3 regions of the Streptomyces sp. NBC_00104 genome follow, and region 3 is predicted to be linked to each of the others. Evidence: riboswitches for the same ligand, from Rfam matches in the RefSeq annotation. Region 3 holds a riboswitch; each other region holds the start of a gene.
The links. Region 3 has a riboswitch for thiamine pyrophosphate ahead of thiO (glycine oxidase ThiO). Riboswitches for the same ligand answer to the same signal wherever they lie in the genome.

Region 1 (9,445 bases), 5.0 Mb from region 3:
GCCACCGTCCGGCGGCAGTCGGCGATAGAAGGCGAGCAGCACCTCGGTGAGCGGCCCGCGCAGCGCGACCGTCGCCTCCTCGTGGCCACGGCGCCGGCGCACGCCGTCCTCGGTCAGCTCGACCACCCTCCCCCACTCTTCGGGCGAGGGGACCCCCTCCTCGCGTCGCTCGACGTTCACCTCCGCGGACGTGTCCGTGGCATGGAGATGGATGGTCCGTCCCGGGCCGCGCAGTTCGGCCGCCGCGTCGTGCGGCATGGTCCGCTGCACGAACTCGACGATCTCCAGCCACTCGTCGATCGCGTCGGCGGCGATCTCCGGCGCCACCTCGACCGGCCGCCCGACGGTGAGCGCGGCATCGGCCCCGTGAATGACCTGCTCATGGGCCATCCGGCGGGCCCAGAACCCCGCACTGTGCTCCCAGCCCCATGACCACACCGGCGCCTCGGGCCCCGCCTCGCGCAGCGTGGCCACGGTCATCTCGCCGGTCTCCGCGAGCCAGGCGTCCAGCGCGACCGGGTCCCCCTGCTTCTCCGGGCCCTCGCACAGCGGGACGTCCGCCTCGGGCACCTCTTCCTCCGACCAGGTCCGTACGTTCAGTTCGACCCAGCGCATGGCGCCGCCGGTGTGCCTCAGTAGCTGTTCCAGCGACCAGTCGGGGCAGGTCGGCACGGTCGCCGACAGATCGGCTCCCGAGGTCACGATGTCCCTCAACCGCCGTACCTGAAGCTCGATCTCGGCGCAGTAGCGGTCATGCCGGGCCTGGGGTTCTCGCGTACCTATCGCCATGGTGCCGCACCTTATGCGGCGGGACCGGCTCCCAGCACGACGATTTCGGTCGCGTCGAAGCTCACGCCGACCTCGGCCCCGGGCTCCGGCGCGTCCCGCAGCGCGCACGCCGCCTCCAGACGCGGCGCGCCCCCGGGCTGGAGGTGCACGGCGACATGGGTGCCCCGGAAGGTACGCGCGGCCACGGTGCAGCGAAGCCCGTCGGCCACGTCGACCAGTCGTACGCCGGCGGGCCGCACGAGCAGCGCGCACGCCCCCTGCGGCGCGCCCTCGGGCACCGGCACCTTGCCCCACGCCGTGGCCGCGATCGCCCCCGTCACGGTCGCGTCGACCACGTTGTCGAAACCGAGGAAACGGGCCACGAACTCGTCCACCGGCCGCTGCCACACCTCAAGAGGCGTACCGGACTGGGCGATCCGCCCGTCCCGCATCACCACGACCCGGTCGGCCAGCGCGAAGGCCTCCCCCTGATCGTGCGTGACCGCCAGCACGGTCGTCCCCAACTCCCCGAACAGCTCCCGGAGTTCGACGACCAGCCGCTCCCGCAACGAGCGGTCCAGCTGGCCGAGGGGCTCGTCCAGCATGAGCAGCCGGGGGCGCGGAGCGAGGGCGCGGGCCAGCGCCACCCGCTGCTGCTCACCGCCGGACAACTCCCCGACCCGTCGGCGCGCGGCCCCGGGCAACCCGACCAGCTCCAGCAACTCCCGTACCCGTACGGCACGTTCGTCCTTCGCCGCGCCGTGCATGCGGGGCCCGAAGGCGACATTGCCGGCCACGTCCCGCTGCGGGAACAGCTGGTGGTCCTGGAACATCAGGCCGACACCGCGCTTGTGGGCGGGCACGCCCCGCTGGTCCCGTCCGCCGAGCAACACCCGCCCGGCGTCGAGCGGTTGGAGACCCGCGACCACCCGCAGCAGCGTCGACTTGCCGCTGCCACTGGGCCCCAGCACACACACGACCTCGTGTTCGGCGACCTCCAGACCGACCGCGTCGAGCACGGGCCGCCCGTCGAACCGTACGGTCGCGTCCTCAAGCCTGAGCAACATCAGAACTCCCCCGTGCGATCGGGGCGGAGGCGCTCCAACACCAGCAGGGCGCCCGCGCACACCACCATCAGAATCGTCGAAAGGGCCATCGCCTGGCCGTAGTTGAGGTCCCCGGGGCGCCCGAGCAGCCGTGCCACCGCGACGGGCAGTGTCGGGTTGTCGGCGCGCGCGATGAACACGGTCGCCCCGAACTCCCCGAGCGACACGGCGAAGGCGAACCCGGCCGCGACCAGCAGCGCCCGCCGCACCATCGGCAGATCGACCTCACGCCACACCCGCCACGGCGACGCCCCGAGCACGGCCGCCGCCTCCCGCAGCCGTTCGTCCACCGCGCGCAGCACGGGCAGCATGATCCGTACGACGAAGGGGACGCCGACCAGGGCCTGGGCGAGCGGCACCAGGATCCACGACGACCGCAGGTCGAGCGGCGGCTCGTCCAGCGCGATCAGGAAGCCGAAGCCGACGGTCACCGCGGACACCCCGAGCGGCAGCATCAGCAGCGCGTCGAAGCCACGGACGAGACGGCCGGCCCGCCGGGTGAGCGCGGCGGCGGCGAGCCCTCCGATGACCAGGGCGATGGCGGTCGCGGCGAGCGCGTACGTGAGCGAGTTGCCGACCGCCTCGATCGGCGCCACCAGGAAGATCCCGCTGTCGTCACTGGTCAGCGCCTTGTAGTAGCCGAAGCCGGGCGCGTCGAGCGACCGCTCCACCAGCACGCCCAGCGGCAGCAGGATCAGCACGACGACGGTGGCGAGGACCCCGCCCAGGAGCGCCCACTGCCCCGCCCCACGAGGACGTCGGGAGGTGAGTGACGCGTCCACCAGCCGCAGGGCGGTCTCCCGTCGCCGTACGGTCCACGCGTGCACGGCGAGGATGCACCCGACCGCGACGAACTGCACGAGTGTCAGCACGGCGGCCGTCGCGAGGTCGAAGATCTCCGAGGTCTGCCGGTAGATCTCCACTTCGAGCGTCGAGAAGGTCGGCCCACCGAGGATCTGCACCACACCGAAGGAGGTGAAGGTGAAGAGGAAGACCATCAGCGCCGCGGCGGCCACGGCGGGTGCGAGCGCCGGAAGCGTGACCCTCCGCCAAGCCGCGAGCGGCGACGCCCCGAGCATCCGCGCCGCCTCCTCCTGCCCCGGGTCGAGCTGCGCCCACAGCCCGCCGACGGTCCGTACCACGACCGCGTAGTTGAAGAACACATGCGCGAGCAGAATCGCCCACACCGTGGTGTCCAGCCTTACGCCCCACAGCTCGTCGAAGAGTCCGCCGCGCCCGACCAGCGCCAGGAACGCCGTGCCGACGACCACGGTCGGCAGCACGAAGGGCACGGTCACGACCGCCCGCAGAATGTCCTTGCCCCTGAAATCGAAGCGCGCGAACACATACGCGCCGGGGAGCGCGATCAGCAGCGTGAGCGCGGTCGAGACCAGCGCCTGCCAGGTGGTGAACCACAGCACGTGCCGGATCCCGGAGTCCGCGAGCACCTCCCCGATCCGCCCGAGGTCCCAGGTCCCGTCGGCCTTCAGCCCCCGGACGACGATCGCGGCGACGGGATAGGCGAAGAAGACCCCGAAGAAGGCGACGGGCAGCACCATGAGCCCGAGCCGCGCCGCGCTCCCCGACCGACGGGGTCCACGCGGTGCGGCCACGGCCTCCTTGGTCGCTTCGGTTACTTCAGTACGAGCGAGGTCCACGACTTGACCCACTGGTCACGGTTCTCGGCGATCTTCTCCGGCGCCATGGTCTCGGGGTCCTTCGCCGCGGGCCCGTACTCGGTGAACTCGGCGGGCACGGACGCCCCCTCGACCACCGGGTACACGAACATGTTGAGCGGCATGTCCTCCTGGAACTCCTTCGAGATCAGGAAGTCGATCAGCGCCTTGCCGCCCTCGGCGTTATTCGCGTTGCTCAGCAGCCCCGCGAACTCGATCTGCCGGAAGCAGGTGCCGGTCGCGACCCCGGTGGGCGCGGTCTTCGGCTTCGGGTCCGCGTAGACGACCTCGGCGGGCGGCGAGGAGGCGTACGACACGACGAGCGGCCGGTCGCCGCCGGCCTTCTTGCCGTCCGTCGACCCGGAGAACTCCTGGTAGTACGCCTGCTCCCAGCCGTCGACGACCTTCACGCCATTGGCCTTGAGCTTCTCCCAGTAGCCCTCCCAGCCGTCGTCGCCGTACTCGGCGGCCGTACCGAGGACGAACCCGAGCCCCGGCGAGGAGGTGGAGGCGTTCTCGGTGACGAGGAGGTCCTTGTACTCGGGCTTGATCAGATCGTCGAACGACCGAGGCGGCGCGATCTTGTTCTTCTCGAAGTACGCCTTGTCGTAGTTGACGCAGATGTCACCGGAGTCGATGGGCGTGACCCGATGCTCGTCCTGGTCGAGCTGGTACTCGGCGCCGACCTTGTCGAGCCCCTTCGCCTCGTACGGCTGGAAGAGTCCGTTGTCGAGCGCGCGGGACAGCAGCGTGTTGTCGACGCCGAAGAAGACGTCGCCCTGCGGGTTGTCCTTGGTCAGGATCGCCTGGTTGACGGCCTGCCCCGCGTCCCCGCTCTTGAGGACCTTGACCTTGTACCCGGACTCCTTCTCGAACGCCTTCAGCACGTCCTTCGAGTAGGCGAAGGAGCCGTGGCTGACGAGGGTGACGGTCTTGGAGTCGGCCCCGCTGCCGCTGCCGCCCGATCCGGACGACCCGCACGCGGACAGCGTGACGAGGCCCAGCCCTACGACCAGAACCGTTGCCTTCTTGGTGATGTGCACTGAATCGATTCCTCCTGGGCGTGACCAGGAAGAGACGCGGCCCTGCCCGGGGACCGTCGGAGGTTCCTCCGGCTCCCGGGCAGGGCGCAACAGCTTGAGTGAAGACCGAACTTCCTACCCAGAATGACCTGGGCGAGGTTCAGAGGGTCTGCGGCCCGCTTGCCGCACTCTCAGCGCTGTGGCGCTCCCCTGTCGGAATATGAAGATGTGTACGGAGGTCAGCGTACCCCGTGGCCGGATTCCGACTCCCGCCGGTGGCCACGACCGTCCGTCGCGCCAGGTCACGCCACCGGTCGCTCTACCTTTCGGTGGCCGCCTACCTTTCGGTGGCCGCCAGCTGACCGCACGCCCCGTCGATCTCCTGCCCCCGGGTGTCCCGGACGGTCACCGGCACGCCGTGGGCCGCGATGGCCTCGACGAACGCCTTCTCGTCCTCGGGCCGGGAGGCCGTCCACTTGGACCCCGGTGTCGGGTTCAGCGGAATCAGGTTCACGTGCACCGGCTTGCCCTTGAGCAGCCGGCCCAGCCGGTCACCGCGCCACGCCTGGTCGTTGATGTCCCGGATGAGCGCGTACTCGATCGACAGCCGCCGCCCGGACCTGGCCGCGTACTCCCAGCCTGCGTCCAGGACCTCGCGCACCTTCCACCGCGTGTTCACCGGTACGAGCGTGTCGCGCAGCTCGTCGTCGGGCGCGTGCAGCGAGATGGCGAGCCGGCACTTGAACCCTTCGTCGGAGAACCGATGGATGGCGGGCACGAGCCCGACCGTCGACACGGTGATCCCGCGCTGCGAGAGCCCGAGCCCGTCCGGCTCCGGATCGGTGAGGCGGCGGATGGCCCCCACGACCCGGTTGTAGTTGGCGAGCGGCTCCCCCATCCCCATGAAGACGATGTTGGACAGCCGCGCGGGCCCACCGGGGATCTCGCCGTCCCTGAGCGCCCGCATCCCGTCGACGATCTGATGGACGATCTCGGCGGTCGACAGATTCCGGTCGAGCCCGGCCTGCCCGGTCGCGCAGAAGGGACAGTTCATCCCGCACCCGGCCTGCGAACTGATGCACATGGTGACCCGGTCCGGGTACCGCATCAGCACCGACTCGACGAGCGTCCCGTCGAACAGCCGCCACAGCGTCTTGCGCGTGGTCTCCTGGTCGGTCGACAGATGCCGCACGACCGTCATCAGCTCCGGAAGCAACGCCTCCTGAAGCTTCGTACGCGCGCCCGCGGGGATGTCGGTCCACTGCTCCGGGTCGTGCGCGTACCGCGCGAAGTAGTGCTGCGAGAGCTGCTTGGCGCGAAACGGCTTCTCCCCGATCGCGGCAACAGCCTCCTTACGCTCCACAGGCGAAAGATCAGCAAGATGCCGCGGCGGCTTCTTGGCTCCGCGGGGGGCGACGAATGTGAGTTCTCCGGGTGCAGGCATAACCCTCCCAGTGTCGCAGATCGAATCGTGTGACCCGAGCCGGTCGAGAGGTCAGAGGATTCCGCCGACCACGCCCACGATCCACGCGCCGTAGTTCTTCCAGCGATGGGACATACGGCAGTACAGGCGCGGTCTGCGTCGGCCCGCCTGGTCGATCAGCGTCTCGCACCACCGGCAGGGCAGATCACCGTGGTACCTGCCGTCCTCGCCCACCCGTGCTCTCCCCATGAACGCGGACTCTATCGACTCCCGCCCGACCGTCCGAAGGACCACGGAAAGGGGCCCCCACCCCGGCGAACCGGACGGGGGCCCACGACACCATCAACGCGTCTGTCAGCCGGAGCCCACGAACAGCACCAGCAGCAGCCAGACCACCGGGGCGGTCGGGAGGAGGGAGTCCAGGCGGTCCATGATGCCGCCGTGGCCCGGCAGGAGCGTGCCCATGTCCTTGATGCCGAGGTCCCGCTTGATCATGGACTCGCCGAGGTCGCCGAGCGTGGCGCTGGCGGCGACGGCGAGACCGAGGAGCAGGCCCTGCCACCACGCACCGCCGTCGATGACGAACTGCATGAGCAGCGCGCCGGCGACCATGGCGAAGGCGATCGCGCCGAGCAGTCCCTCACGGGTCTTGCCGGGGCTGATGCGCGGCGCGAGCTTGTGCGTGCCGAACCGCCAGCCGACGGCATACGCGCCCGTGTCACTGACGACGGTCAGCAACAGGAACACCAGAACCCGCTGCGGCCCGTCGTCGGCGGTCAGCATGAGCGCGACGAACGTGGCCAGGAACGGCACGTAGAAGGCCGCGAAGACCCCCGCGGTGACGTCCTTGAGGTAGTTGTCCGGCGGTTCCGTCATCCGCCAGACAAGGACGGCGAGCGCGGTGAGCGCCATGGCCACCCACGCGCCCTCGGGCCCGCGCACGTACCCGGCGACGACCATGGCGGCCCCGCCGACCGCGAGCGGAACGAGGGGCGCCTTGATGCCCTTGCGTTCCTGCAGGCGCGAGGTGAGCTCCCACAGCCCGACCACCACGGCCACCGCTATCACGCCGACGAAGGCCGCCTTGACGATGAACAGCGACGCGACGATGACCACGCCGAGCCCGACGCCGACCCCTATGGCGGCGCCGAGGTCACGGCCCGCGCTCTTCTTCTGCGGGGCGGGCTGCGGGGCGTCGGGCATGGGCTCCGGCTTCTGCGGCGCCTCCCCGTAGGGGTGCGCCGACGGCGTCTCGTCGCGGAACGGGGGACCGGCCTGCCGAGCGGCCCCCCGGTCGTCGTCCTGGTCCCCGCCATGCGCGGGTACGTCGGGCACGATGGGCATGGGGCGAGTCTGCTGGGCCTCAGGCGCATCGTACGGGGGACCCGCCGGGGCATGCCCCTGGACAGGTCCCCGGTCGGTCGGCGCCCAGTACCCGGCTTGTGACGGCGCCCCCCAGGAAGAGTCGTTCATCAGACCTCGAGGAGCTCCGCTTCCTTGTGCTTGAGCAGCTCGTCCACCTGGGCGACGTACTTCGCGGTGGTGTCGTCGAGCTCCTTCTCCGCACGACGGCCCTCGTCCTCGCCGACCTCGCCGTCCTTGACGAGCTTGTCGATCGCGTCTTTGGCCTTACGGCGGACCGAGCGGATGGACACCTTGGAGTCCTCCGCCTTGCTCTTCGCGACCTTGATGTAGTCGCGGCGGCGCTCCTCGGTCAGCTCGGGGAACACCACTCGGATGATGTTGCCGTCGTTGCTCGGGTTGACGCCCAGGTCGGAGTCGCGGATCGCCTGCTCGATGTTGCGCAGGGCGGTCTTGTCGAACGGGGTCACCACGGCCATGCGCGGCTCCGGCACCGAGAACGAGGCCAGCTGGTTGATCGGCGTCAGCGCACCGTAGTAGTCGGCCACGATCTTGTTGAACATCGCCGGGTGCGCACGACCGGTGCGGATCGCGGCGAAGTCGTCCTTGGCGACCACGACGGCCTTCTCCATCTTCTCCTCGGCCTCGAGGAGGGTCTCTTCGATCACCACTTGCTCCTGCGTGTCTTGAGTAGGCCCGGCAGCTGTACTTGGTCTGGTCGGCGGCCGGCTGCGTCGCGTCTTGTTCCTGCACGGTTCCGGACCGGCAGGACATTGTCCATCCCTTGGTCAGGCTCCGTCCCCCGGGCAGGGGAAGGACCCGGTCAGGCCCGGCTTCCCTGATCACCCACGAGAGTGCCGATCTTCTCACCCTTGACGGCCCGCGCGATATTGCCCTCCTTGAGAAGCTCGAACACGAGGATCGGGAGCTTGTTGTCACGGCAGAGCGTGATCGCGGTGGCGTCGGCGACCTTGAGCTCGCGGGTGATGACCTCGCCGTAGCCGAGGGAGTCGAACCTGACCGCGTCCGGGTTGGTCTTGGGGTCGGAGTCGTAGACCCCGTCCACGCCGTTCTTGCCCATCAGCAGCGCCTCGGCGTCGATCTCCAGAGCGCGCTGGGCGGCGGTGGTGTCGGTGGAGAAGTACGGCATGCCCATACCGGCGCCGAAGATGACCACACGGCCCTTCTCCAGGTGGCGCACGGCGCGGAGCGGGATGTACGGCTCGGCGACCTGGCCCATGGTGATGGCGGTCTGGACGCGGCTGTCGATGCCCTCCTTCTCCAGGAAGTCCTGGAGGGCGAGGCAGTTCATGACCGTGCCGAGCATGCCCATGTAGTCGGAGCGGGCCCGGTCCATGCCGCGCTGCTGGAGTTCGGCGCCGCGGAAGAAGTTGCCGCCGCCGATGACGACGGCGATCTCTGCTCCGTCGCGTACGACGGCCGCGATCTCCCGGGCGATGGCGTGCACCACGTCCGGGTCGACGCCGAGGCCACCGCCCCCGGAGAACGCCTCTCCGGACAGCTTCAGCATGAACCGGCCGCGTTCCGCTTTGCTTGCGTCGCTCTTCTCGGGCTTGGTGGTCATGGAGATCTCGCCTCTTTACGTGTCGCACATACGAAGAAGGCCATTGCCGGTGGGGTGGTGTTCGCATCCCATGCGCGGCAATGGCCTCCTCGTCAGATCCGCTGTCGTCCGTCGCGCGTCACGCGCGCACGTGGCGTGCGTACGCGAACGACTGCACTCGACCCTATCGGGGCCGGGCGCCCGTCGCGTAACGGACTCAGATGCCGACCTTGATGCGCGTGAAGCGCTTCAGGGTGACACCGGCCTCGTCCAGGACCTTCTGGACGGACTTCTTGTTGTCCAGCGCGTACGGCTGGCCGAGCAGCGTGGCGTCCTTGAAGAAGCCGTTGAGGCGACCCTCGACGATCTTCGGCAGGGCGGCCTCGGGCTTGCCCTCGGCGCGGGTGGTCTCCTCGGCGACGCGGCGCTCGGACTCGACGACGTCGGCCGGCACGTCCTCCTTGGAGAGGTACTTCGGCGCGAAGGCGGCGATGTGCTGGGCGATGCCCTTGGCCACGGCGGCG
Region 2 (9,445 bases), 2.7 Mb from region 3:
CTCGATCCGCAGAGGCCGCACAGCCAGGACGAGGTGTACCTCGTGGTGAGCGGCCGGGCGGCACTCACGGTCGGCCTGGAGACCACCCAGGTCGCGCGCGGCAGCGTCGTGTACGTGCCCGCCGGGGTCGCCCACAAGTTCCACCACATCTCAGAGGACTTGAGGGTCGTGGTGGTGTTCTCTCCGCCGGAGGGCTGACGTCCGCTTCGGTGTTCCCTAGGGGGACGATCAGGGTCGGACAAGGGGTGCGAAGCCCCCGGATGGCCCCTGCGCGGGCCTAGCATCGATGGCAGGACAGCAGTAGGCCCGGAATGAGTGCCCCGGTGGCGGGGCGACGGGTGGAGAAACAAGGAGCAAGGGCCATGCGGGAGATCTTCGCGGGGATGCCGTGGTGGGTGAAGTGGATCGCGGTGCCGGTCATCGCCCTGCTGGTGTTCGGAGGCCTGATAGTCAGTGTCGTCCAGGTCGTGGTGGGCCTGCTCTTCAAGCTGCTGGTCTTCGTGGCGCTGGTCGGCGGACTGATCTACGTCGTAAGGAAGTTCACGGCGGGTTCCTCGTCGCGCGGCGACTGGTGAGGCGTCAGCACCGTGCAACAGTTGAGGCGTGAGTGGGTGAGCCCCGGTCAGGGCAGGGCGGTAACAGGAACGTGAGGTTCCCTCGCCCGAGGGAAGTTTCCCGGCGGGGCGGTCTGCGGGCGGTGACGGGCGGCTAGAGTCCGGGAACTCGTCGCGGGCTCGACCCCGCGGGCGGCGCATCTCCCTCCCGTGTCCCCCGCACGGGCGGCCCTCCTCGCGCTTCGGGAGTGACCCTTGGCCACGGCTGACACCGCACCCGCAGAACCGCTCTCCCCATCCGCCAGGCCGCGTTCCCGGTCGGCACAGAGCGCCCTTCCTCCCACGCAGCCGGGCCCGCGATCGACACCGACAGCCGCCGAGCAGCCGCGTGTCCGGGCCGCGGAGACTCACGGTGCGCCGCCACCGCCGCGTACTGCGCCTTCGAAGACCTCGGCTCCCCCTGTGCAGCCACGTACCTCGCCGGGCGAGGAGAACGAGCGATGTCCCGAACTTCCCGCGCCCCAGACACGGACGCGGCCACCGGCGTCACCGGTCCTGCCGCAGGCGCAGGTGGCGGCATCATCGACCCGTGCACAGCCACCGGCACCACCGGCCCGGACCCAGCCGCGGACCGCCGGGCTCGACCGCCCTGTGCCATCTCATGGGCACGGTCCGACAAGGGGAGCGCGGATCCCGGCCCCGGCGTCGCCGACCGTGTCGGAGGCGAACTCCGGCACTCTGATCGGCTCCGTGCAGCGGGCGATGCGGCTCCTGGAGGCCGTCGCCGAGCGGGAACACGGGGCGCCTGCCAAACAGTTGGCGCGGGACGCCGGGCTCGCGCTCCCCACGGCGTACCACCTGCTCCGCACGCTGGTCCACGATGGCTATCTCCGCCGGGAGAAGGGGCTGTTCTTCCTCGGTGAGGCGGCGGAGCGGCTGAGCAGCAGTGGAGCGCAGCAGAAACGTCGCAGCACGGTGGGCGAGGTCCTGGCGCACTGGCGGGACGCCCTGGGTGTGCCCGTGTACTTCGCGATCTACCGGGACGGCGAGATCGAGGTGAAGTGCGTCGCCGACAGCCCGAACACCCCGGCCGTCGAGGAGTGGGCCGACTTCCGTGAGACGGGTCACGCACACGCCATCGGACAGTGCCTGCTGTCCCAGTTGAGCGATGAGGCCCGCCGTGACCACCTGGATCGTTATCCGGTGCAGTCGCTCACCCCGTACACGGTCCGTGACGACGAGGCGCTGCTCCGGCGCCTGGACCGGATCGGGCGGATGGAGCCGGTCGTCGAGCGGCAGGAGTACGCCCTGGGGACGGTCTGCGCAGCGATTCCCATCACCGTGGGGACCACCGCCGGGACCCTCGCCATCTCGTTGCCGTCGCACCAGGCGGACAGACTGCTGCCCGTCGCCCGTCAGTTGCAGACCGAGATCGGAAAGCTGCTAGGGACACTCGCGATCTCTATCAGCATCTGAAAAATCACTCCTTGTGATCTCTCGTGTACTTTCAGCAAACTTCCAGGGGTGTCAGGCGGATGATTCCTGGCCAGTCGACGAACACGGCGGGGTAGGCGATGCACGAGTCGGTACAGGCAGAGGTCATGATGAGCTTCCTGGTCTCGGAGGAGCTCTCCTTCCGCATTCCGGTGGAGCTGCGTTACGAGACCTGTGATCCCTATGCCGTGCGGCTGACCTTCCACCTGCCCGGTGATGCTCCGGTGACCTGGGCTTTCGGGCGGGAGCTGCTCATCGACGGCGTGGGTCGGCCGTGTGGGGACGGGGACGTCCACATCGCGCCCGCCGATCCGGAGACGTTCGGCGAGGTCCTGATCCGGCTTCAGGTGGGCACCGACCAGGCGATGTTCCGGGTCGGCACGGCGCCGCTGGTGGCCTTCCTGGACCGTACGGACAAGCTCGTGCCGCTGGGGCAGGAGCGTTCCCTCGCCGACTTCGACACGCTGCTCGACGAGGCTCTGGACCGCATCCTGGCGGAGGAGCAGAGCGCGGGGTGAACCGTTACGGCGCCGGGGTGCCGTAACGCTTCAGCGCTTCCGGCGGCGGCCCTTTCCGCCGCGTGCCGGAGCCGGCACGGCCGCCGCTTCCGGGGCCCCCGGGCGGTCGGCCGAGACGACCAGGGCGGCCAGCGCGGTGGTCACGGGCACTGAGGCCACGAGGCCGATGGAGCCGACGAGCGTGCGCACGATCTCCTCGGCGACGAGCTCGCTGTTGGCGACCGTGCCGACACTGCTCTGGGCGATCGAGAAGAGCAGCAGCAGTGGCAGCGCGGCGCCGGCGTAGGCGAGGACCAGGGTGTTGACCACCGACGCGATATGGTCCCGGCCGATCCGGATGCCCGCGCGGTACAGGTCCCGCCAGCCCATCGCCGGGTTGGCCTCGTGCAGCTCCCAGACCGCCGATGTCTGCGTGACCGTCACGTCGTCGAGCACACCCAGCGAGCCGATGATGACGCCCGCGAGCAGCAGACCACTCATGTCGATCGTCGGGTACAGCCCGTGGATCAGGCCGGTGTTGTCGTCCGTGTTGCCGGTCAGATAGGCCCAGCCGATGAATCCGGAACCCAGCAGGCCGATCAGCAGCAGCGAGATCAGGGTGCCGATCACCGCCACGGATGTCCGGGCCGAGAGCCCGTGGCACATGTAGAGAGCGATCAGCATGATGGCGCTCGCCCCGACCACCGCCACCACCAGCGGGTTCGAGCCCTGCAGGATGGCCGGCAGGATGAAGAGGGTCAGCACCAGGAAGCTGATGGCCAGTGCCACCAGGGCCATGAGGCCACGCAGTCGGCCCACCACCACGACGGCGAGCGCGAAGATCCCGGCGAGCAGCGCCATCGGGAACTTCCGGTTCACGTCGGTGACCGAGTACTGCAGGTCCTTGGGCGCGGCGGGCTCGTAGGCGACCACGACCTCCTGGCCCTGCTCCAACTGCCGTGACTGGTCCGGCTGAACGATCTCCGTGAACGTACGGCCCTTGTCGTCGCCCGTATCGACTCGGATCGTGGCCTTCTTGCAGGTGCCGTTCGCCTGCTGCTGGGCGGATGAGCCCTCGGCGGTGGACGTGTCGCCGGTCGGGGGGACACCCGAGGCGTTCACCGACGAGCAGTCGACCTCGTCGACCTTGGTGACGGTGGCCTGCTGCGTCTGCCGGTCGAAGCCCACCCCGGTGCGCTCGTGTGCCGGGGCGCCGCCGGGCCAGAGCACGACGAGGCCCACGACGACCGCGGTCGCGAAGGGGATCAGCACCGCCGCGATGACCTTGCGCAGATGTTGCGAAACGGGCGCGGCGGGGCCATGGCTGTGACTGTGGGAGTGGCCGCCGCCGGAGGACGGGCCTTGGCCATGTCCGTCACCGGGGCCATGACCGCCTCCGGAACCGTATCCATGACCGTCTCCGGGGCCGTGGCCGCCCCCGGAACCGTATCCATGGCCACCGTCGGAGCCGTGCCCATGACCGTTTCCGGGGCCATGGCCGTGGGGTCGCTCGGGGGGCGGAGGCGGGGGCTGCTGCGTCGTGGTCACCGACCGATCATCGCAAGAACGAGCGATGCGCACTGTTCACCGCGCCACATCTGCCGCTAGCGTGGAGGCACCTTTGCACACGCGGGAGCTCGGAGCACCGGGCTGAGAGGGCGCTGACCTCCGCAGACGCGATGTTTCACGTGGAACATCGTCGGGCGGAAATCGCTGCGTCGACCGCTGAACCTGTTACCGGGTAATGCCGGCGTAGGGAGTAGGTCTCATGACCATCGAGGACACACGCACGCCTGCCTCCAGCCAGACAGACGGGGTATCCACCGCGTCCGAGGGCGAAACGAACCAGGGCGAACAGCCTCTGGAGGCCGGGAAGTCCATCGGCTGGCACAAGGCGTACATCGAGGGCTCGCGCCCCGATCTGCGGGTGCCGGTCCGCCAGGTGCACCTCACCAACGGGCAGTCCGTCACCTTGTACGACACCTCCGGCCCGTATACCGATCCGACAACGGAGACCGACGTCAGGCGGGGACTCCTCCCCCTCCGCGAGAACTGGATCATCGCCCGGGGAGACACCGAGGAGTACGCGGGCCGTCCTGTCCGCCCCGAGGACGACGGGGTCAAGCACACCTCGCCGCGTGGCGGGCTGCGCAACCTCGACGCGGTGTTTCCGGGGCGGCCGCGCCAGCCACGCCGTAGCCGTGACGGCCGGGCGGTGACCCAGCTCGCGTACGCACGACGCGGGGAGATCACCCCCGAGATGGAGTACGTGGCCGTACGGGAGAACATCTCGCCGGAGGTCGTCCGCGAGGAGATCGCGGCGGGCAGGGCCGTACTGCCCGCGAACGTCAACCACCCGGAGATCGAGCCGATGATCATCGGCAAGAGGTTCCTGGTGAAGGTCAACGCCAACATCGGCAACTCCGCGGTCACCTCCTCCATCGAGGAGGAGGTCGAGAAGATGACCTGGGCGACCCGGTGGGGCGCCGACACGGTCATGGACCTGTCCACCGGCCGGAACATCCACACCACCCGCGAGTGGGTGCTGCGCAACTCCCCCGTCCCCATCGGCACGGTGCCGCTCTATCAGGCGCTGGAGAAGGTCGACGGCAAGGCCGAGGAGCTGACCTGGGAGATCTACAAGGACACGGTCATCGAGCAGGCCGAACAGGGCGTGGACTACATGACGGTCCACGCGGGCGTGCGCCTCGCGTATGTGCCACTCACCGCGAACCGCAAGACCGGCATCGTCTCGCGCGGCGGCTCGATCATGGCGGCCTGGTGCCTGGCGCACCACAAGGAGTCGTTCCTCTACGAGAACTTCGAGGAACTGTGCGAGATCCTCGCCGCCTACGACGTCACGTACTCCCTCGGTGACGGCCTTCGGCCGGGCTCCATCGCGGACGCCAACGACGAGGCGCAGTTCGCGGAGTTGCGCACGCTCGGGGAACTCAACACGATCGCCAAGAGTTTCCACGTACAGACCATGATCGAGGGCCCGGGACATGTCCCGATGCACAAGATCAAGGAGAACATCGACCTGCAGCAGGAGATCTGCGATGAGGCCCCGTTCTATACGCTCGGCCCGCTGACCACGGACGTCGCGCCGGCGTACGACCACATCACCTCAGGCATAGGTGCCGCGATGATCGCGTGGTGGGGCACAGCGATGCTCTGCTACGTCACGCCCAAGGAGCACCTGGGACTGCCCAATCGTGACGACGTGAAGACCGGCGTCATCACCTACAAGATCGCGGCTCATGCGGCGGACATCGCCAAGGGACATCCGGGCGCACAGGAGTGGGACGACGCGTTGTCGGACGCCCGCTTCGAGTTCCGCTGGGAGGACCAGTTCAACCTGGCCCTCGACCCCGACACGGCTCGTGAGTTCCACGACGAGACGCTCCCGGCCGAGCCGGCCAAGACGGCCCACTTCTGCTCCATGTGCGGACCGAAGTTCTGCTCGATGAAGATCTCCCAGGACATCCGTCGTGAACACGGTGGTTCCCGGTCCGAGATCGAGGCGGGTATGGCCCAGAAGTCCAAGGAGTTCGCGGAGGCGGGGAACCGGGTCTATCTGCCGATGGCGGACTGAGGCGCACCTCCGCCGAAAGCCATGGGCGGCGAAGTGGTCCGGTCGCGGCCGCCACCGCTCGTGCGGCGAACTGCTGCCTGTGCGACGAGCGGTGCTCTTCCGGCCGGTTGCCGGGAGAGCCCGCCGCCGCGGGTTGGGCGGTGCCGTGGGGCCTGTTCCGGCCCGCGGGCCGGGGGCGTGCCAGATGGCCGCCGAAGCCCGGTTGCTTCCGGGTGGCGGCCGCAGCCCGGGTGCTACTCGGGCTGGTGCTCCGGCCCGCCGAAGTCCGGGCTGGAGAAGTCCGGGCTGCTGTAGCTGGGGCGGGAGCCGGCGCCGCCGCTGTCCGGGCTGCTGCTGAAGCTCGGGCGGTTGTAACCGAGGTGGGGCATGCGGCTGGGCCGGGCCGGCTGGTCCGGCTCGCTCAGCACCGCCGGGCCCGGGTTGGCGAGGGCATCGCGGAGGAACGGCAGGATGCCGCGCTCCAGGAGAGCCTCGCACCAGGCTTCCCTGGCCCGGGTCACCTCCTCGTTCAGCTCGCTGCGCGCTCCGTCGTCCAGAAGGGCGGTGGCGTTGTTGCGCAGGGCGGTGAGCAGGAGGCCGATCGCGGCCACGAGGATCGCCGCCGCCGTGACCGCGCCGAAGACCCACCCCGTGGTGAGGAGGGTCTCGGCGATCGCGCGCTCGGGGTCGAGCACCTTCATGACGTACCCCACGAGCAGGAAGAGCACTGCGGCGGTTCCGGCGAGGACGGGAGCGAGCACCGTGGCTATGGCACCGGCGCCCGCGCCGACGGCCTCGGTGACCTCGCCCACGGTGGCGGCGAGTCCCACCGCGGTGCCGTCCGGTTCGCTGGACCCGGACGCCGTCCCCTCACGGGCGGGCGTGGTGGTCGACGGCGGGTTGCGGAATTCGTCGCGGACCTTGACGTAGTACTGGTATTCGGTCGTCGCGGCGGCGGTGATGATCGCCGTGGCGTTGAGAGCCATGGTGCGCAGCTGTTCGCGGTTGAGCCGCTGGAGGCCGGCGGCGAATTCCGGGCGCTGTGGTGCGGAGCGCAGCGCCTCGCCGAGGATCCGCTCGTACTCCTGGCGGTCCTCACTGAGCAGGTGCTGCGGAACGCTGTTCATGTGCATCCCCCGATGCTCCGTAGGGCTTGTGGCTCGGCATGCTGACGAGCCGTCGGGCAGAAACGGAGGGGAGCCTGCTACGGATAAGCCGATGGTAGAGCGGTGACGGCAGGCGGTGACAGGGGGTTTGAAGAAATTGGCCCCTGGCCAGCCAAGTCTTCCGACGGGGGACGCCTGCCCGTTGAAGGCTCAGCTACGCAACGGGAGTTCCTGGACCAGCAGCTTTCCGGCCATGGTCACGCCGCCGTCCATGGCGACGGCCAGACCGTCCGCATACGTGTACGGTCCGTTCACCGAGGGGCCCGAGCGGTCCTCGCCGTCCTCCGAGCCGACCTCGCCCAGGAGGTACGGAATGGGGCTGTGACCATGGACGATGCGAGTGCCACCGTAGGTCTCCAGCAGTGAGCGCACGGCATCGGCGCCGCCCTCGTCGCGGAAGGAGAAGCGCCGGGTGAACTTGCGGAAGAGGTCCCAGACCTCGTCCGGGTCGTTGCGCGTGATCGTCTCGCGGACGGTGTCGTTGACCGCCTCGATGGAGTCGCCGTAGTCGCGGTAGGCCGTGGTGTCGGAGTGCACCAGGAGGTGGCCGTCGACCTCCTCCATGGCGTCCAGGCGGGCCATCCACTGGAGGTGGTGGTCCTGGAGGCGGTCCATGTCGGTCTTCTGGCCGCCGTTGAGGAGCCAGGCGGCCTGGAAGGTGGCGGTGCCCGCGCCGGAGTTGACGGGGGTGTCGCCGAACCGCTTGGCGCCGAGCAGCAGCAGCTCGTGGTTGCCCATGAGGGCCTTGCAGTAGCCCCCTGCTGCGGCGGCCTCGGCGGACAGGCGCATCACGAGATCGATGACGCCGATGCCGTCCGGGCCCCGGTCGGTGAAGTCTCCGAGGAACCAGAGCCGGGCGGTGCCCGCCGACCAGTTGCCCGCGGTGTCGACGAGGCCCTTCTCGCGCAGTGCGGCGAGGAGTTCGTCGAGGTAGCCGTGGACGTCCCCGACGACGAAGAGCGGACCCGGCCGGGCGGAGGACTGCTCGGCCTCCGCGGTCTCCGGGTCGATCACGACCTGGAGCGTGTCACCCCGTTTGATCACCGGAAGGTCCCGCTGGGTCGGGGTGTATCCCTCGGGGTAGCCCTCGGGTTCCTCGGAGGGCCTGGAGGCCTCTCCGGGGTCTGCGGTGTGGCCGTACGGACCGGCCTCGTGGACGTACGCGGGCACGCGGAAATCGCGCACCGTCGGCGTCCGCACCTCGGGTCCCTGACCGGCCCCCTGAGTCATCGACCCCTCCACCACCATCGCCCGCATCTGCACCGCATCGGACTGCCTGGTCGCAGCGGCCCACGGTGTGTGCGCCCATCATAGGAATGCGGATCGCGCCATGTGATGACCCAGGGGTGGTGAAATGGCGCAGGGCCCCAGTTCGCCGCGGTTTTCTCCCGAATTGGGCGGGGCTCTCCCGCCCAATTCCCGTTCGGATCCTCAGCTCGGGCGTCAACCCTCTTCGGGTGATCGTGGCGGGCTGACCGTCGTACGCGGTGGACGCCGCTCGGACGAGGTCCGCACGATCAGCTCCGTCGGTATCACCTGCTCGACCGGTTGGTCCGATTCGACTCCCTCGATGGCGTCGATGAGGAGCTGGACCACCGCCGTGCCGATCCGGCGAGGCTTGAGCGAGAGCGTGGTGATCGGCGGCTCGGTGGTCGCGTACACGGCGGACTCGCTGCAGCAGACGAGCAGCAGGTCCTCGGGGACGCGCAGGCCGTACCGCCGGGCCGCGGCCAGCAGGTCGGTGCCGTTCGGGTCGAAGAGGCCGTAGACCGCGTCCGGGCGGTCCGGCCGGGCCAGCAGCCGGTCGGCGGCGACGGCTCCGGCGCACGGATCGTGCGCCGGGTAGGCCTCGTACACCGGATCCTGGCCCACTCGCTCGCACCAGCGCAGGTACGCGGTGGTGGAGAGATGCGTGTACGTGTCCGTCGTCGTGCCCGTGAGGAGCCCGATCCGCCGTGCTCCCGCGGCGGCCAGGTGGTCGAGGATGCCGAGGACGGCGGCCTCGTGGTCGTTGTCGACCCACGCGGTGACCGGCAGCGAGCCGGCCGGGCGGCCGTCGGAGACCACCGGTAAGCCCTGGCGGACCAGTTCGCTGACGACCGGGTCGTGGTCCGAGGGATCGATGACCACGGTGCCGTCCAGGGCGACGTTCGACCACAC
Region 3 (9,445 bases):
CTTCGTCGACGACCTGCACCAGCGTTACGAGACCGCCTGCGACCCCCGGCTCAACCGCAGCCAGTCCCTGGACCTGGCGTTCCTGGTGGCGGAGCTGTACCGGGACTAGCGACGCCGTGACAGCGCAGTGGAGTGGGGCCCGGATCACATACGATCCGGGCCCCACTCCACTGTTGCGGTTCCGGCCCGCCGGGTAAGGTTAGGTTAGCCTCACCGATCATCGGGATGGCGACGCCACGTTATCGATCCCGGCGGGAGGTGAACCGCGTGTTCGTCTGTAGTTGCTTCGGCGTCACCGAGCAGCAGGTCAAGAAGCACGCGGCGGACGGTGCCTGCACTCCTCGCCAGATCGCCTCCGCCTGCAAGGCGGGCACGGACTGCGGCTCATGCGTCCGCCGGATCCAGGCGATCCTCGGCAGGGGCGCGTGCCCGCGCCGTGAGCCGGTCGACCAGGGACAGTCGGTGCTCTCCGACTTCGACGAACTCGAGGAAGCCGCGTAGCCCTCGGCGACCCGGCCGTAACCGACCGTACCCGGTTCTCCGGGGCTCAGCTCTCCGGCTGCTCGATCAGCTGCGCGATGTAGAGCGCCTCGCCGAGCTTCTCCAGCAGTTCCAGCTGGGTGTCGAGGTAGTCGATGTGGTGCTCCTCGTCCGCGAGGATCGACTCGAAGATGTTCGCGGAGGTCACGTCACCCTTGGCGCGCATCACCTCGATGCCGCGCTTGAGGCGGTCGATCGCCTCGACCTCGACCTGCCGGTCGGCCTCGAACATCTCCTTGACCGTCTGGCCCACCCGGACGTGGAACAGCCGCTGGTAGTTCGGCAGCCCGTCCAGGAACAGGATCCGGTCGGTGAGCACCTCCGCGTGCTTCATCTCGTCGAACGACTCGTGACGCGTGTACTTCGCGAGCTTCGTCCAGCCGAAGTTCTCCTGCATCTTCGCGTGCAGGAAGTACTGGTTGATCGCGGTGAGCTCCGCGGTCAGCTGCTCGTTGAGGAATTCGATGACCTCGGGGTCGCCCTGCATCGCGGAAGCTCCTTACCAAGCGGGGAATGAGGAGGTTGCGCCGCGATGATTGCACCGCTGCCGAAGATCGTCCAGTAAGTGCAAGCTTAGTAAGTAAGTGCAGCCTTAGTTCCAAATGTCCGAGTCGGGTGGACCCTGGTCATGTGCACCACCCGAGGTCTGTCAGGATGGAGTCATGGGTCAGCCGGTGGGACGCGAATCAGGAGATCGCGCATCTGAGAACGCGGCGCCGTCGCAGCTTCCGCCGGGACAGCGGCTCCAGCGCGGCTGGCCGGTCACGCATTACGGGCCCGTCCCCAAGTTCCGTCCCGAGCGCTGGGACTTCCGGGTCTTCGGCGCCACCGCCGACGGCGAGAAGTACTCCTGGACCCACGACGAGTTCACCGCTCTGCCGTACGCCTCGGTCGTGGCCGATCTGCACTGCGTGACGAAGTTCAGCATGGTCGGCGCGGAATGGGGTGGCATTCCGGCCCGTACGATCCTGGAAGCCGCGCCGCCCGCCGCCGAGGTCACCCATGTGATGGTGTGGGCGGAGTACGGCTTCAGCTCCAATCTCCGCCTCGCCGACTTCGCGGACGACCGCGCGATCTTCGCCACGCACAAGGACGGCGAACTCCTCACCGCCGAACACGGCTTCCCCCTCCGCCTCGTCGTCCCCCACCTGTACGCCTGGAAGGGCCCGAAATGGGTCCGCGGCATCGAGTACATGACCGCCGACCGCCGCGGCTTCTGGGAGGAACGCGGCTACCACAACATCGGCGACCCCTGGCAGGAACAGCGCTACTCCTACCAGGAGGAGCCGGGCGACGGGCCCGAGCTCTGATCCCGCTCGGTCGGCCCACCCGCTGATCCGGCGTCGGCGGCGTCAGCCGTCCCTGAGCTTCTTCAGGCGTTCCACGTCCGCGGCGTGGCCCTCCTTGCCGCCCGGTGTCTCGATGATCAGGGGAACGCCCGCGGTCGCGGGGTGGGTCATCAGGGCGCGGAACGGGTCCTCGCCGATGTGACCGGACCCGATGTTCTCGTGGCGGTCCTTGTGGGCGCCGACCACGTCCTTGGAGTCGTTGGCGTGGATCAGCTTCAGCCGGCCCTCGCCGACGGTGTCCACCAGCAGGTCCAGCGTCCGGTGCATCCCGCTGGGCCCGGTCAGGTCGTGCCCCGCCGCGAAGATGTGGCAGGTGTCCAGGCAGACGCCGAGCTTCGGGTGGGCGTCCAGCGCCTCGAAGTACGGCCCGAAGTCCCAGGTGCGTGAACAGAGGGAGGCCCCCTGGCCCGCCGTGGACTCCAGGAGCAGATACGGGTCGTCGTCGTGGGTCAACTCGTCCAGCAGCGGCAGCAGATACTCGCGCACCTGCTTCAGCGCCACCGACCGGTCCCGTCCGCCGGTCGCGCTCCCCGTGTGCACGACCACCCCGAGCGCGCCGATCTCCCGGCCCCGGCGCAGCGAGTGCCGCATCGACTCCACGGACTTCTCCGCCGTCGCCTCGGTGTGCGACCCGAAGTTGATCAGGTACGGCGCGTGCACGTACGCGGGGATCGACTCCTCGGCACAGGCGGCCCGGAACTCCTCGTCCTGCCGGGGATTCCCGGCAGGCGTCGCCCAGCCGCGCGGATTGGCGACGAAGACCTGAACCGTCTCGGCCTTCAGATCACGGGCGTACGTCAGCCCGACGGAGTTCAGACCACCGGCGACGGGGACATGACCGCCGACGGGGTTGCGGGACGGTCCGGGGAGGTCGGGCGACTGCTGAGTGCTCACGGCACCAAGGGTGTCATGCGGCCGGGGGCATTCGACCGGCGGCTTCGACAGCCGCCGCCCGGCACCCCCGCCTCTGACGACTCCCGCCTCTGACGACTCCCGCCTCTGACGACTCCCGCCCTTGACGGCTCACGCCTCTGACGACTCCCGCCCCTGACGACTCACACCTCTGCAACTCCCGCCCGGCCGACCGTGGTCGGCCGGGCCGACAGCCTGCCCCGGTCCGCCGGTCCGCCGGTCCGCCGGTCCGCCGGTCCCGAACGGCCGGCTTCCGTCAGCGGATCTCGATCGTGATCTTCGAGCCCTTGGCCGCGGTGTCGCCGCCGTCCACCGACTGGCTCCTGACCTCGTCGCCGAAGAGCCCGAGCAGGCCCCGGTCCTCCTCGACCTCGAAGCCGGCGGCCCGCAGTTTCCGGGTCGCCTCGTCGACGCTGTCGCCCACGACGTCCGGGACCTCGACCATGACGGGCCCCTTGGAGATCGTGAGGGTGACGGTGTCGCCCGTGCCGACCTGCTTGCCCGCGCCCGGCGACTGCTCGGCCACGAGCCCCTTCTCGAACTCGGAGTTGACCTGCTTCGAGGCGATCTTCACCTTGAGGCCCGCCTCCTCCAGCTCGGCCCTGGCGTCCTCGACCGAGGCACCGGACAGCTCGGGCACCTCCACCGGGGCGCCCCGGCTGACCACGATCCTGACGGCCGAGCCCGAGGAGACCTCGGTGCCGGAGCCCGGCTGGGTGCTGATCACCTGGCCCCGGATGACCTCGTCGCTGAACTCCCGCGTCACCAGGCCCGGTTCGAGCCCGGCGCCGTTCAGCCGGGTCTTCGCGAGGTCCAGCCGGTAGCCCTTCAGATCGGGCACCTTCACGGTCTCCGGGCCCTTGGAGAGCGTCACCGTCACCGTCTCGTTGTCCCGGATCCGCTCCCCGGGCGCCGGGTCGGTGCTGATCACTCTGCCGCGCTTGACGGTGTCACTGAACGCCTGCTTGACCTCGACCTCCAGGCCGGCGCCTTCGAGCCGCTTCGTCGCGTCCGCCCGGCTCTGCTGCAGCACGGCCGGGACCTGCGTGAACTGGCCGGAGTTGATGTACCAGACACCCCCGCCCACACCGAGGACGAGCAGCACGGCCACGACGACCGCCCACAGTCCACGCCGGGGCGCGGGGGAGTTGCGGGTGCGCCGGGGCGGCGGCGGAGGCGACGCGAACCGGCTCGTACGGTTCAGCTGGTCGGGGTCCGTGGCCACCGACCGCGACACGGACAGCGAGCGCGGGATCACGCTGGTCCGGTCCTCGGCGCTGTCGTGGCCGTCGGCCGTCGCCTGCGGCGGCACCGCGTCCAGCTGCTCGCCGCTCAGCCCGGCCCGAGCCTCCAGTGTCTGCGCGAGCAGCGCTACGGCGTCGTACGGCCGCAGCTCCGGATTGCGGGCGGTCGCCGACGCGACCAGCTCGTCCAGCTGGTACGCCAGCCCCGGTACGAGGGCCGACGGCGGCGGCACGTCGTCGTGCAGCGCGTGGTAGAGCACCTGCGCGGGGGAGTCCCCGGAGTGCGGCTTGCCGCCGGTGAGCATCTCGTAGAGCATCACGCCGCACGCGTACACGTCGACGCGGGTGTCGGTCGTGCCGTGCTCCAGCTGCTCGGGGGCGAGGTAGGAGACGGTGCCGAGGACGGTGCCGGTGGTGCTGGTGACGGTGTCCACGGCCCGTACGAGCCCGAAGTCGGCGACCTTGACCCGGCCGTCGTCCCCTATCAGCACGTTCTCCGGCTTCATGTCCCGGTGCACGAACCCGGCGCGGTGCGCGGCGCCCAGCGCGGCGAGCACCGGCTCCAGGATGTCCAGCGCCGCCCGGGGCTGCAGCGCCCCGCGCTCGCGCAGCACGTCACGGAGGGTGCAGCCGGCGACGTACTCCATCGCGAGGTAGACGTACGAGCCGTCGGTGCCCTGGTCGTAGACCCCCACCACGTTCGGGTGGGACAGCCGTGCCACCGACTTGGCCTCACGGATGAACCGCTCGACGAACGTCCGGTCCGCGGCCAGCGTCGGATGCATCACCTTGAGCGCGAGCACGCGGTCGAGGCGGGTGTCCACGGTCCTGTAGACCGTGGCCATCCCGCCGACCGCGATCCGCGCCTCGACTCGATACCGGCCGTCGAGCACATGGCCGACAAGCGGGTCCTGAAGGGTCGTGTCCACGCAGGTGAGTGTACGAGCCGCCGCTGACGGGCCCCTAAGGTTCCGTGGCACGCGAGACGTACTGCAGCAGAGCTGTGACCGAGATCGGAGGGCTGTGACAGGCGGGTGTTCGGCCGAGCTCGTTCGGTTGTTCGAGTGAGAGTGGAGTGGCGTGAGGTTCGACTCAGAACGCCGGGCGCTCCGGATCCAGCCGCGCCAGTCCCTCGCCCGGTGACGACGCCTCCGCGAAGTGGCGGCGGGGGATGCGGCCCGCGCGGTGGGCCAGCCGACCCGCCTCCACCGCGTGCCGCATGCCCTCGGCCATGAGGACCGGTTCCTGGGCCCGGGTCACGGCGGAGGCGAGCATGACACCGGCGCACCCCAGCTCCATCGCGAGCGCGACGTCCGACGCCGTACCGGCGCCCGCGTCGAGGATCACCGGCACCCGCGCGTGCTCGACGATCAGCTGGAAGTTGTGCGGGTTGCGGATGCCGAGCCCGGACCCGATGGGCGACCCGAGCGGCATGATCGCGGCGCAGCCCACGTCCTCCAGTTTCCGCGCGAGGACGGGATCGTCGTTCGTGTACGGCAGCACGGTGAAACCGTCGTCGACGAGCGTCTCGGCGGCGTCGAGCAGTTCGATCGGATCGGGCAGCAGCGTGCGCTCGTCGGCGATGACCTCCAGCTTGACCAGGGACGTACCCAGCGCCTCGCGTGCGAGGCGGGCCGTCAGCACGGCCTCGCCCGCGGTGAAGCAGCCGGCCGTGTTGGGCAGGACCCGGATGCCGAGCCTGTCGAGCACCGACAGGACCGAGCCGTGCACGGACGCGTTCACGCGACGCATCGCCACCGTCGTCAGTTCCGTGCCGGAGGCCACCAGAGCGCGCTCCAGGACGTCCAGGCTGGACGCGCCGCCCGTGCCCATGATCAGGCGGGACGAGTAGGTCGTGCCGCCGAGGACGAAGGGGTCGTCTGCCATGGGATCAGCCTCCTTGGACGGCGGTGAGGACCTCGACACGGTCCCCCTCGCAGAGGGCGGTGGTCGTCCACCGCGCGCGCGGGACGACGGTTTCGTTGAGCGCGGCGGCGACACCGGCGGGGGACGCGGTCAGCGTCCGCACGAGCGCGTCGAGGGCCGTGCCGGGAGCGATCTGCCGCCGCTCCCCGTTGACGAGGACGGTCAGCGTCCCGGTGGTGTTCATACGGGCTGCTCCAGGAGTTCGCGGGCCGCGCCGGCGCGGAACCGCAGCGGCGTGAAGTCACGGGCCTCCTCCGGCAGTTCACCGGTGGTCAGCACATGGGCCAGGACGTCGCCGGTCACCGGGGTGAGGAGCACCCCGTTGCGGTAGTGGCCGGTGGCGAGGAGCAGGCCGTCGAGCCCGGTCGGGCCGAGGAGGGGCGCGTTGTCGGGGGAGGCGGGGCGCAGGCCCGCGCGGGTCTCGGTGAGCGGGAGTTCGGTGATCCCGGGGACGAGTTCATGGGCGTCCCGCAGCAGTTCGTACACCCCGCCGGCGGTCACCGTGGTGTCCCAGCCCTGCTCCTCGCTGGTCGCGCCGACGACGAGTTCGCCGTTCTCGCGGGGCACCAGGTAGACGTGACTGCCACGCACCACGGCCCGCACGGTACGGCTCAGGAAGGGCGCGTACGGCTTCGGCACGGTCAGCCGCAGCACCTGCCCCTTCACCGGCCGCACCGGCGGCAGCACCTCCTCCGGGACCCCGGCGAGCCGCCCGCTGAGGCTGCCCGCGGCGAGGACGACCTGCCCGGCCGCCACCTGGTCACCGTCGCCGGTCCGGACCCCGGCGGCCCGCTCCCGCACCACCGACAGCTCGTCGGCCCAGGCCCGGTGGAACACCACCCCGGCGCGCACGCAGGCCGCGACGAGGGCCCCGGAGAGCCGCCTCGGGTCGATCTGGTGGTCCCCGTCGACCCGCAGTCCGCCGCGCACGCCCGGCGCGAGCATCGGCTCCAGACGGCGGCACTCACGTCCGCTCAGCCACTCCGACTCCAGGCCCGACCGGCGCTGCAGGGCGTGCAGTTCGCGCAGATGGGCGCGGTCGTCGGCGTCGAGCGCGACCGCGAGCGTGCCGGAGCGGCGGTAACCGAGGTCGAGACCGGTCTCCTCCGTCAGCTCGGCCGCGAAGTCCGGGTAGCGGCGCGCGGACTCCAGGTTGAGCCCCAGCAGTGTCTGCTCGCCGTAGTGCAGTTCGGTGACCGCGGCGAGCATCCCGGCCGCCACCCGGGCCGCCCCGCCGCCGGGCTCGGGATCGACCACGGCCGTGGCGAACCCGCGCTGCGCGGCCCGCCACGCCGTGACGAGCCCGATGATTCCGCCCCCCACGACGAGGACGTCTGACGTGTGCGTACGCGACATGGGCGTCCAGCCCCTCCCTTCGCCGGCATGACCCGGATCAGGTTCGTACGGTCGGAGGCCGCCAGCCTCCCTCTCAGCCCGGTGCGTCCGGGCTCCCGCGAGTGCTCTACGGTGGCCCACCCTAGCCCTCGCCGATCGTCCCAGTAAGGGAGCCTCCGCTCATGCCCCGCTCGCTCGACGGTCTCGTCCTCGCCCCCGTCGCGGACCAAGCCCCAGGTCAGGTGGGCACCCGCACCCGGTTCGCGTACCACGAGAAGGACGGCGAGATCTGGGCCGAGTACGCGGGCGGCGACGTCGTACGCGGTCACCTCGTGGGCACGCGCGCGGGGGACCGGCTGGACTTCCGGTACGTGCAGCTGAAGACCGACGGGACCACCGCGTCCGGGCACTGTGTGTCCCAGGTCTCCGAGCTCCCCGACGGGCGGGTCCGCCTGGAGGAGACCTGGGAGTGGGAGTCGCGACCGGGCAGCGGGACGAGCGTGGTGGAGCAGGTCGACGAGACCGTGGGGCGGCTCACGGAAAGCGACCGCCGACCCACCCGCTGACTGACCGAACGTCAGTTGTCTATGGTGATCAGGTGAGCGAGCAGACGCAGCAAAGGGGCGGGTCGGCGCGGCGCGTGGTCGTCGTGGGCGCGGGCATGGCCGGGGTGCAGACCGCGGTCGCCCTGCGCGAACAGGGCTTCACCGGCGACGTGACACTGATCGGCGCCGAGCCGCACCAGCCGTACGACCGGCCGCCGCTCTCCAAGGCCGTGCTGCTCGGCAAGGCCGAGGGCTCCGCCTTCGACGTCGACTTCGAGGCGCTCGGCATCGAACTCCGGCTGGGCCGCGAGGTGTCGGGCCTGCGCCCCGCCGACCACGAACTCGACACGGCCGCCGGGCCCGTCCCGTACGACCTCCTCGTCCTCGCGACCGGCGCGGAACCGATCCGGCTGCCGGGCGCCGAGGGAGTGCCCGGGGTGCATCTCCTGCGGACCCTGGACGACGCCGAGCGGCTGCGGCCCGTACTGGCCCGGCAGCACGACATCGTGGTCGTGGGCGCGGGCTGGATCGGCGCCGAGTTCGCCACGGCCGCGCGCGAGGCGGGCTGCGCGGTGACGGTCGTCGAGGCGGCCGACCGCCCGCTCGCGGGCGCCCTGCCGGCGGAGGTGGCCGCGCCGATGGCCGCCTGGTACGCCGACAGCGGGACCACGCTGCGCACCCACGCGCGCGTGGAGCGCGTCGAGCCCGGGACGGTCGTCCTGGACGACGGCACCCGGGTGCCGGCCGGCGCGGTCGTCGTGGGGATCGGCGCCCGCCCGGCGACGGTCTGGCTGAAGGGCTCGGGCATCGAGCTCGGCGCACACGGCGAGGTGGTGGCCGACGACCACCTGCGCACCTCCGCGCCGGACGTCTACGCGGTCGGCGACTGCGCCTCCTTCCCCTCGGCCAGGTACGGCCGTCGCCTCCTCGTCCACCATTGGGACAACGCCCTCCAGGGCCCTCGCACGGTCGCCGCGAACATCGTCGGCGAGACCCCCGAGCCCTACGACCCCGTCCCCTACTTCTGGTCCGAACAGTTCGGCCGCTTCGTCCAGTACGCGGGCGACCACGCCTCCGCCGACACCATGGTCCGGCGCGGCGACCCCACCGGCACCGCCTGGTCGGTGTGCTGGCTCCGCGAGCGCCGGCTGGTCGGCCTGCTCGCCGTGGGCCGGCCCCGCGACCTGGCTCAGGGCCGCCGCCTGATCGAGGCGGGCACCCCGATGGACCCGGAGCTGCTGGAGGACCCGGCCAGGCCCCTGAAGGCGGCGACGGCGTAGCGCAGGCGTTTTTCACCGCCGCCCGGCGTACTCCCCACCCCCCTGTCGGCCCCCGTCGGAGGGGCTCGGCTACCCACTGTCAGTCCCAGATGGCAGTCTTGGAGACGTGACCGAGATTGACGCAAAGATCGATGCTCTCGTCCCCGCGTGGCTGACCCTCCCCGACATCGCAGAGATGCTGGACGTCGAGGTGACCCGCGTGCGGCAGCTGGTGAAGGAAGGCCAGCTCATCGCCGTACGCCGTGGTGAGAACCGCGCGCTGCACGTCCCCGCCGCCTTCATCGACGGGGACAAGGTGGTCAAGGGCCTGTCCG

Region 1: another riboswitch for thiamine pyrophosphate. It lies ahead of OG272_RS35195 (thiamine ABC transporter substrate-binding protein); the one in region 3 lies ahead of thiO (glycine oxidase ThiO).
Region 2: another riboswitch for thiamine pyrophosphate. It lies ahead of thiC (phosphomethylpyrimidine synthase ThiC); the one in region 3 lies ahead of thiO (glycine oxidase ThiO).

Annotation. Positions count from the first base shown of each region.
Region 1 covers NZ_CP108215.1:7,975,211-7,984,655, reverse strand. The annotation lists gene OG272_RS35210 (maleylpyruvate isomerase family mycothiol-dependent enzyme) at 1-789, opposite strand, end outside; gene OG272_RS35205 (ABC transporter ATP-binding protein) at 801-1,835, opposite strand; gene OG272_RS35200 (ABC transporter permease) at 1,835-3,532, opposite strand; gene OG272_RS35195 (thiamine ABC transporter substrate-binding protein) at 3,508-4,593, opposite strand; TPP riboswitch at 4,687-4,794, opposite strand; gene rlmN (23S rRNA (adenine(2503)-C(2))-methyltransferase RlmN) at 4,910-6,016, opposite strand; gene OG272_RS35185 (hypothetical protein) at 6,068-6,244, opposite strand; gene OG272_RS35180 (phosphatidate cytidylyltransferase) at 6,350-7,468, opposite strand; gene frr (ribosome recycling factor) at 7,468-8,025, opposite strand; gene pyrH (UMP kinase) at 8,181-8,942, opposite strand; gene tsf (translation elongation factor Ts) at 9,139-9,445, opposite strand, start outside.
Region 2 covers NZ_CP108215.1:5,614,935-5,624,379, reverse strand. The annotation lists gene OG272_RS24770 (cupin domain-containing protein) at 1-198, shown strand, start outside; gene OG272_RS24765 (DUF5326 family protein) at 363-575, shown strand; gene OG272_RS24760 (IclR family transcriptional regulator C-terminal domain-containing protein) at 1,305-2,030, shown strand; gene OG272_RS24755 (SsgA family sporulation/cell division regulator) at 2,129-2,566, shown strand; gene OG272_RS24750 (YibE/F family protein) at 2,597-4,093, opposite strand; TPP riboswitch at 4,165-4,321, shown strand; gene thiC (phosphomethylpyrimidine synthase ThiC) at 4,314-6,140, shown strand; gene OG272_RS24740 (hypothetical protein) at 6,374-7,252, opposite strand; gene OG272_RS24735 (metallophosphoesterase family protein) at 7,436-8,530, opposite strand; gene OG272_RS24730 (LacI family DNA-binding transcriptional regulator) at 8,729-9,445, opposite strand, start outside.
Region 3 covers NZ_CP108215.1:2,946,071-2,955,515, reverse strand. The annotation lists gene OG272_RS12785 (class II 3-deoxy-7-phosphoheptulonate synthase) at 1-109, shown strand, start outside; gene OG272_RS12780 ((2Fe-2S)-binding protein) at 259-501, shown strand; gene bfr (bacterioferritin) at 548-1,027, opposite strand; gene OG272_RS12770 (sulfite oxidase-like oxidoreductase) at 1,203-1,850, shown strand; gene OG272_RS12765 (deoxyribonuclease IV) at 1,893-2,783, opposite strand; gene pknB (Stk1 family PASTA domain-containing Ser/Thr kinase) at 3,058-4,974, opposite strand; gene OG272_RS12755 (thiazole synthase) at 5,138-5,932, opposite strand; gene thiS (sulfur carrier protein ThiS) at 5,937-6,155, opposite strand; gene thiO (glycine oxidase ThiO) at 6,152-7,327, opposite strand; TPP riboswitch at 7,325-7,436, opposite strand; gene OG272_RS12740 (hypothetical protein) at 7,489-7,872, shown strand; gene OG272_RS12735 (FAD-dependent oxidoreductase) at 7,905-9,131, shown strand; gene OG272_RS12730 (helix-turn-helix domain-containing protein) at 9,238-9,445, shown strand, end outside.